2 regions of the Rothia sp. HSID18067 genome follow, and region 1 is predicted to be linked to the other one. Evidence: riboswitches for the same ligand, from Rfam matches in the RefSeq annotation. Region 1 holds a riboswitch; the other holds the start of a gene.
What was found. Region 1 has a riboswitch for thiamine pyrophosphate ahead of D8M23_RS10455 (ECF transporter S component). Riboswitches for the same ligand answer to the same signal wherever they lie in the genome.
Positions count from the first base shown of each region.

Region 1 (4,416 bases):
TGGGGTATTCCCGCGTGATAGCAAGGTTTTCGGCGGAGAGCAGCTCGGCTTTTGGCGCCGTTGGGGTGCCGGGTGTTTCGGGTACGTAGCCGGGCACCCACACGCCGTCGGCGATGAGGGTTTCGCGGGCCTCATCAAGCACCTGCTCGGGCGGGCCGTCGTGGGTGATGCCTCCACCGGAGCCGAGCACGATCACGCGGTCCATGTGCTGCGCCCACACGCTCACCCGGTGCTCCACCACGATGAGGGTAGCCCCGGTGTGCGCGGCCGCCCGCACCACGGCCTCACGCACCTGCTGCACCCCCTGCGGGTCGAGGTTGGCGGTGGGTTCATCCAGCAGGATGGCGCGCGGGTGCATCGCCAGGATCCCGGCAAGCCCCAGGCGCTGTTTCTGCCCGCCGGAGAGGGCGCTGGTGGGGTGGTCCAGGCTCAGGTGCTCCAGGTTCACGGCGCTCAGGGCTTGGCTGACGCGCTCCCAGATTTCTTCGCGCGGAATGCACAGGTTTTCGGGGCCGAAGGCCACATCGTCGCCCACGCGGGCCAGCACCACCGACGACTCCGGGTCTTGCTGCATGAGCCCCACTATTCCGCGCGCATCGGCGGGTGTGTGCCCGTCGATGCGTGCAATACCGAGCTGGCTGTGCCCGTCATCATCGTGAATAACTCCCGCTAGGGCGTGCAGCAGGGTGGATTTCCCGGCGCCGGAGGGCCCCAGCAGCAGCACTTTCTGGCCGGGTTCGATGCTCAGGGTAATCCCCGAAAACGCGGGTTTTTCACGGCCGGGGTGGTGCCATCCGAACCCGTCCAGTTCGATGCGTGCCCCCGCTGAGCCTGTTGGTTCTGCGGTGCGGTGCTGCCCCACGGTGGTGGTGTTCACGGTGTGCCTTTCTCCTGCGATAGTGAGGTGTTACGCCTGCACGGTGCGGGCTTGCGCCCCTGAGGCGAGGGAGGCGAGCACACCGGTTTTCGCGAGCGCCTTAGTGAGCGCCCACGAGCCGATACCGGACATTACCAGCCCCGAGAGCACGGAGCACACGATGTAGATTGCGGCTTTGGTGGGGTCCATATCCGGGTAGTAGATGAGGATTTCGTTGCCGCCCATGAACAGCCCCGCAAGCGCACCGGCGAATACCGCCACCGGCAGGTTCCAGCGCCGGTATGCGAACACGGCAAAGGCGATTTCGGCGCCCACACCCTGGATGAGGCCCGCCAGCAGAATCTCACCGCTGAAAGCGCCCCCGGTCAGGAGCACGGAGATGATGGCGGCCACCACCTCGCAGTACAGTGCGGCACCGGGTTTGCGGATCAGGTACCCGCCGAGCACCCCGGCGAGCAGCCAGGCACCGCCAATGAGGGGCTGGTATTCGGGGACGGCCGCGAAAATGGTTTTAGCGGCCGGGCTCACCCCAATATCCCACACCCAGAACACTACGGCGCAGGCTACCGCCACGACCGATACGATCACGATTTCGTTCACACGCCATGTGAGGCGAGATTTATTTGACATTTTTCCTCCCGTCGTTGGAAGGGGGACAGCCTCGCCCCGTGTATGTGGGCGGGGTTATCGAGAATAGTCGACTCCCTACACCGGTACTAACCGGATCAGGTTCGAGGGTCTGCGTAGCACTCTCAGCGCCGTAGGGCGCTCCCCTGTCGTTAATGCCCGGGTACCACCCGGGGTCCATACATATTCTACATACAGGTGAAGGCTTTGGTGAATCCCGCTCAAAGACCGTGTTCTGCCCAAAGAATAGCGGGTAATAGGCGTGAAGCTGCCCGAAAGTGGCTTTTGGTGTGGCGGGGCGGGTATCACACCCTGAAAAATCCGCTCCGGGTGCGCGTAACCTCGTAAAAGCATATACGCTAGAGGGTAGAGTATTTCTATCGAATGGAGAAACTATATGAACCCCGTCGCCAAAATCGCCATCACCGGTGTGAACCTCGCCGCGTCCGCTCTCGTAGGTAAGGGCCTGAGCTATGTGTGGAAGGGCGTTACCGGCAATGAACCGCCGACCATCGCCCCCGAATCTGAAGACACCGTGCGCAACGTTATTATTTGGGCGGTGCTCACCTCGGTGGTGGGTACGCTGGTGAGCATTGGTATTGCCCGCGCCCAGCGTCGTTTCCTGCCCACCCGGTAGCGCGTACCGTACCGTACACCGCCCGCTGATGCGGGTATTTTGAGGGGATGCGCGGGCTCGCCGCACCGGCCCGCGTGTCCTTATCTTTTCACACAAAACATCTCTGCGGAATGCGCACGGTCGCGCCCGCCTGACAGCTTTTCAAAGAACATGGCTACTACACCTGACCACAGCACCAGCCGCCGTTCGGTGGTCTCATGGGTGCTTTGGGACGTCGGATCGTCAAGTTTCGACACCATCATGACCACCTTCATTTTCACGGTCTACCTCACCAGTGCATACTTCGGGTCTAAGGAGGGCACCTCTGCGGCGCTGTCGCTGGGGCTGACCATTGCGGGGTTTTTCATCGCCCTGTTAGCCCCGGTCACCGGCCAGCGTGCCGATAAAACGGGTAAGGGCATCTTCTGGCTGGGTGTGAACACGCTGTCGCTGGTGGCGTTGACGGCGCTGTGTTTTTTCGTTGCGCCCTCCCCGGCGTACCTGTGGCTGGGGGTGAGCCTGGTGTCGGCGGCAAGCGTGTTCAGTGAGTTCGCATTCGTGAACTACAACGCTGTGCTTCCACGGGTTTCAACCCCGAATAATATCGGCAAAATCTCGGGTCTTGGCTGGTCGGCCGGGTACCTGGGCGGGGTGCTGGCGCTGGGTGTGGTGTTGTGGGGGTTCGTGCTTGAACCGAATGGGCTGCGGCTCAGCACCGATGATGCGTTCAATATCCGTGCGGTCGCCCTGTTCTCGGCGTTCTGGTGCCTGGTGTTCTGCCTGCCGCTGCTGGTGCGGATGCGGCGTCGGGAGCGGTTCCTGCCGGAGGTGCTGCCCGTGCGTGAGCTGAAGTTCTTAGAACGCGGTTTTACGCGGCTTTCCCCGGCCCGCCAGGGCGGGCTGTTCGCCTCGTACCGGGAGCTGTGGCGAACCATTGTGCGGCTGCAGAAGAGCGCCCCGCAGACCCTGTACTTTCTGCTGGCAAGCGCGGTGTTTCGTGACGGGCTGACCGGCATTTTCACGTTCGGCGGTATCCTGGCGGCGGGCACGTTCGGTTTTACCACTTCTGATGTGATTATTTTCGGTATTGCCGGTAACGCCGTGGCCGCTATTGGTGCGGTCCTTGGCGGGTACCTGGACGACTACCTGGGGCCGAAGAAAATTATTGTGTTCTCGCTGGTGGGTATTCTGCTGGCCGCCACCCCGCTGCTGCTGTTCCCGTACCCGGGCACGTTCTGGGTGTGCGCGCTGGTGCTGTGCCTGTTTGTGGGCCCGGCGCAGTCGGCATCCCGCACGTTCCTGGCGCGTATTGCCGCCCCGGGCACGGAGGGTGAGCTGTTCGGCTTGTACTCCACAACCGGGCGGGCCACAAGCTTCTTAGCCCCCATGCTGTTCGGTGTTTTCGTGGTGATTTTCAACGCCCAGGTGTGGGGCATCTTGGGGATTATGATCGTGATTCTGGCTGGGCTGCTCATGCTCCTGCCGCTGGAGTCGCCGGAGGCGCTGCGGCAGCGTAAAGCCCGCCGGCTGGAGAAGAAGCAGGTGAAGCGGGAGAGGAAAGAGCAGAAGACCGCCCACCGGCGGTAAGGGGCAGCATACCGCAACGCACCGGCCGCACCGCAGGGTAGTTCTGTGATGCGGCCGGTGCGTTTGTGCCTAGTTAGTCTGCGGTTCAGCCTACTCGGTGGTCTCCGTGTTTTGAGTGGTATCCCCTGCGGGAGTCCCATCGGCGTCTTCTGCGGTATCTTCTGCGGCGGTTTCGCTACCGGGAGCGCCCTCTTCGGAGGCGGCCACATCCAGCTCAGCCGGTTCAGGGTCTGTGTACAGCGGGTCATCCACCGTGCGCACCGTCAAAATACCCGCCTCAGAAAGCTGCGTAATCACCGTATCGTACGCATCCCGCGGCAAACCCTCAAACAGTTCGCACAGCAGCTCATAGTGCGTCTCTGAAGAGATCTGCTGCTCAGCAGCGACCCAGCATTCGGCTGCGAACCCCGACAGCTCGTTCAGGGCCTCACCGCGGTGCAGCAGGAACGTCTCCTCCCCCACCAGGTACCCCTCACTACCGGGCGCACGAGCCACCGTCACAGTACCGTTAGCGAACACGTTCGGCAGGGCGTCTGCAGGCTCAAACGTCTGGTACCCTTCAGCCTCACGCTCCGGTAGACCCTCACCGCTAAGCAGCTGATACACCAGCGGCTCAGCCTGCTGCACCTCCGAATACACCAGACGCCACGCACCGCCGCTTTCAATAATCACGTCGGCGATGCTGCGCAGCCCCTCACGGGTGAACATC
Region 1 is NZ_RBMF01000004.1:44,688-49,103, reverse strand. It holds gene D8M23_RS10460 (ABC transporter ATP-binding protein) at 1-877, opposite strand, end outside; gene D8M23_RS10455 (ECF transporter S component) at 908-1,507, opposite strand; TPP riboswitch at 1,563-1,662, opposite strand; gene D8M23_RS10450 (DUF4235 domain-containing protein) at 1,902-2,141, shown strand; gene D8M23_RS10445 (MFS transporter) at 2,292-3,707, shown strand; gene D8M23_RS10440 (hypothetical protein) at 3,798-4,416, opposite strand, start outside.

Region 2 (4,416 bases), on a different contig from region 1:
GCTGGTAGCTGTGCTGGAGACCCTGCAGCAGGGTTAGCAGCAGCCTCTCCCCTGTGGTATTGAGGGGAAAGAAGCCTCTTCCCCCGAATCCAAACGGTACACACGTTCCGCTGTTTGATTCGGGCGAAGGGGCTTCTTTCGTTTGCCTCAAATAACAATCCGGCGCGAATAAACATATGGCTGGGTGGGCAATATGTTTATGTTCTTCGGGTGTATTGTAGGGGTTCAGCTATTACCGTAACGCCCGGTGTGCTTGGTCGAAGAAGTCACGCTCATACAAGCATGCGCTCATATACGCTTGGGCAGCAGCAACACGCTGACTGGGGGAAGCCTGCTCGAATGCTTCCTCAACAACCGCCACGCAGCGGCGCACGTCCGCAGCGAACTCTTCGCCGCCATACACGGAAATCCAGGCATTATACGGGTGTTCCTCGTGGGTTTTCTCCAAGAGCCGGTAACCGATCTCAAGGTACAGCCAGTAGCATGGAAGCGCCGCAGCTGCGCCCACCACATAATCCTCGCCAGCGGCAGTAGCACGTAAAAAGTTCGTGTACCCCATTGTCACTGCCGAAGGTGCACCGCGCCGAATACCGCCCTGCTCCGCAGGAATAGCAGGATGCGCCGCCAACCATTCATCGTGCAGAAGCGATTCCTCAACAATCGCCGCCTGAGCGCCCGCCGCCCAATGCACCTGACCCTGCGATGAGCTGGCACGTGCCGAAAGAGTAGCTAGGGCGCGAGAATACTGGGCAAGATACTGCGCATCCTGGTCAAGGTAAAAGCCGAACAAATCCTCGTCAAGCGTGCCGTCACCCAGCCCGCGAATAAACGGCAAATCGAGAATGTCTCGCCAAATATCACCGGTAGCTTCCCACAGGGCGGCCGTCCACGGGCCCGCCGGAGTTACCTTCGGCTCTGGGGATTTCTGCTGCGCGGGTTTCACCAAGTTTTTGGGGTTCTCACCTGTAAGCTCTTCAGCAGCATACAAGTGTTCCCACGGTTTCGTATCGGCTGCACGCTCCAAACGGCGAGCGCGTGCCTGATGATCAACCGGCCCGTGGCCCTGCCCGTTGCCCACGTGCAGTGCCTCACCCGCGATAATAGCTTCGTTGAGCCACCGGGTGCTCCATGCCAGCGCATTCGTGAGTACTCGCGCGTTCAGTTCATTATTGCCGTTCACAAGGGCAAGTCCAAGGCGGGTAGCAAGACTTGATGAGAGCGAGCACCCTGTGCCGTGGGTGTTCTTCGTCTGAATGCGGGCAACAGCCACATGTGTATGAGTTCCATCAGGGAAAACAGCCGAGTTTCCGGCGTCCTCCCCCGTCAAATGGCCGCCCTTAACAATCACGATCGTGCCAGTGCTCCCGGCAAGCTGGGCCGCCTGGTTGTGAGCCTCCTCCAAAGTCTGGGCAGGGTTGCTCTCACAGAGCACCGCGAGTTCGGCGATATTCGGGGTGATAACATCTGCCTGCGCCACCAATTCACGCAGTGCCTGCTCGGCGTCTTGACTAATCAGGCGGTCACCACTGGAGGCAACCATCACCGGGTCAAGTACCACCACCGGTACCGGATGTTCTGCAAGCCAGGTCTTGACGGTGGTGATGGTTTCGACATCGCCGAGCATACCGATTTTAACGGCATCCACAGTCACATCGTCGAAAACTGCCGCGAGCTGTTCCTCTAAAAATTTGGTAGGTGGAGCAAAAATGCTGCGAACCCCCTGTGTGTTCTGTGCGACAAGTGCGGTTGTGGCGCACATACCGTAACCGCCGCTTGCCGCAATAGATTTGAGATCAGCCTGGATTCCGGCACCGCCTGTGGGGTCGGTTCCGGCAATGGAAAGCACACGAGGTGTCGATGTGTCTAGTAGCGTCATAGCTATAGTCTCCTTGGGGCGGCACGGCATCGCTGCTGGCGCACCACAGTATAAAAGAATGGTTATTCGGTGTTTGAGAAATAAGATTTAAGGCTGCTCTGCCATGGTTCGATATCCCTTCGCTAGTTCTAACTAGAGCAGGTTCAATGGGTATTTCTCAGCCCGCGCCACGGCATCATATCGTGTATACCGGTGGGTTCGGGGCACCCCATATCGCTTCTTCACTCTAACACACCCGCTACTTGGGGTGCCGCAGGTGCAACGTAATATATGGACGCAGGGTATATGTGCGCCTTATTGTTTGGTCGCGCCGCTAGGTCAGCTCAAAAATCTCGGTTGGGGTACCTTCGGCAGTGATTTTCCCATCCTCCAGCAGCACAGCACGGTCAGCGAGGGAGGCGATACGCGCATCATGGGAAATAATCAGTACGGCACGGTCAGCTAAGACCGCGCGTAAAGATTCGGTCGCGTCCACCAGCTCAAGCTGCGTGGTCGATTCATCAAGGATCACCGCGTGCGGGTTTGCCAGCACGATGCGTGCCAGTGCCAGCTGCTGCACCTGGTCACGGGTCAGCTCAAAATCGCCGCCGCTGATCTGCGTGTTCAACCCCATAGGGAGGGTGCGCCACCAGCGGGCACCCACCGCATCTAGGGTGTGGCCGATCTGCTGCTCGGTGGCTTCTGGGGCTACGGCGGTGAAATTATCGGCGACCGTGCCGAAAAAGATGTGGGCCTCTTGGGTGCATACAAGCAGACGGGGACGGCCATCCACATGCGCATCAGTGGGGAAATCACCGTTCCCTACGGGCTTGCCGAGCACCCTGATGGTGCCCTCTAGTGCGGTGAGCGAGCCGCCGATCAGCCGTGCCAGGGTGGTTTTTCCTGACCCGGAGCGGCCCACCAAGGCCAGGCACTCCCCGCGTGAGATGGTGACGTTAATGTTTTCCAGCACAAGCGCCTGGGAGGAGTACCCGTACGACACCCCACGGCATTCGATGGCGTGCGAGAAGTGCCCGGCGGCTTCGGCTCGTTCGATAAGATGCGTATCGACGGGCGCCTCATTCGGGTTGGAGCGCAGCTTCTCGCGGGCTGCTTTGCGTTCTGCGGTGCGTTTTTCGCGTTGTGCTTTCGCCAGGTTGACCACGCCGAAGACGCGCCCCATGTTCACCAGCATCAGACGAATATTGTTAGTGTGATGCCCCAGAATATCTGCCATAACGCGCAGGCTAAACACCATAATGGAGGCGGTGGCCACCGCACCCCAACTGGCCCAGCCTTGCATGACGCAGAAGCTGCCCCACAGCAGGCACACAATGGTGGGAAACCAGGCGTTGAGGGCATCAAGTACGTAGAACCTTTGGCGTAGGCGCTGCATTTGGAGGGTCGCCTCGAACCGGTGCCTGTTCCCGTCATCGAAGACTTTCTCACGGCTTGAGTGCACCCCGAGTTCACGGATGGTGGCGGCACCGCGCACGTTTTCGGTGAGCACACTATTGAGTTCACTCGTGTTTTCTTGCACGACCTGGTTTTTCTGCGCCATACGCGGCAGGTAGTGGCGCATGAGCACCGCGAGCCCCACAATCATGGGAAGGAAAATAAGGCTCATGGGTATGCTCAGTGTTGCGAGTGAGGCCATTGAAACAACAAAGTAGAGCACCACGAACAGGATTTCGAGTAGATCGAAGCTGACCGCGTTGGAGGCCGAGGAGAGATCGTCGGTTACGCGGGTGAGCAGATCGCCACTGCCGGATTCTTCGACGGTGCGCGCGTCAAGGTCAAGGGCGGCGTCAATAGTGTCGATGCTGGCTTCTCGGGTGACGAGCGCACCTAGCCGGGATGCACTGTACATGGCGATGCAGATTAGTATTGCCTCCGCAAAGGTTGCCGCGAAAATAATCATTAGCGGCTTCCACGGGTATTCCGTGTATTTCCCAGCGACCACCTCATCGACTACAGCCCCGATCTGCAGGGGCACGACCGCGCCCATCACACTGGCGAATAGGTATATGCAGAAGGTGAAAGCTGCCCTGCCCTTGTGGTGGATAATATATGCGCCCATCATGCGGGCTACTACTTCGGGCGGTTCGGTGGGTAGTTTAGCCACGGTTCACCTCCTGTTTCTTGGGTTTGTCGGTGGTGCTTGAAGGTTTGATGGTGCCATCGTCTTCTACAACCACGTACCCGTCGCGTTCAATACGGCGCACCACTTCGGCGGTGGTTGAGACGATGTATATTTTTGCTATTTTTTCGAGCAGCCCCGGTTGGCCCACGTGCTGCTCTAAATGGTCGTAGATGTAGCGTTGGCTGGGCTCATCAACTGAGTTGAGGGGTTCGGTGAGTACGAGAATCTGGGCGTCTTGGGCGAGAGCGCGGGCTAGTGCTAAACGTTGGCGCTGCCCGCCCGAGAGGTTAGCCCCTTCACTGGTGATGCGGGCAGCATAGTAGTCGTCGGGGTCGAGCCCGCCTAACCGGTGCGCAATTTCCCGGGAATCGGTGATCTTGAGCAAAAATTCGTCTTTTGCACGGGCGGCTTCTGCGGT
Region 2 is NZ_RBMF01000001.1:811,376-815,791, forward strand. It holds gene D8M23_RS03530 (NAD(P)H-dependent oxidoreductase) at 1-37, shown strand, start outside; gene D8M23_RS03535 (bifunctional hydroxymethylpyrimidine kinase/phosphomethylpyrimidine kinase) at 233-1,876, opposite strand; TPP riboswitch at 1,974-2,097, opposite strand; gene D8M23_RS03540 (ABC transporter ATP-binding protein) at 2,190-3,980, opposite strand; gene D8M23_RS03545 (ABC transporter ATP-binding protein) at 3,973-4,416, opposite strand, start outside.
Region 2: it holds a riboswitch for thiamine pyrophosphate, as region 1 does, so the genes downstream of both, D8M23_RS03535 (bifunctional hydroxymethylpyrimidine kinase/phosphomethylpyrimidine kinase) here and D8M23_RS10455 (ECF transporter S component) in region 1, are expected to answer to the same signal.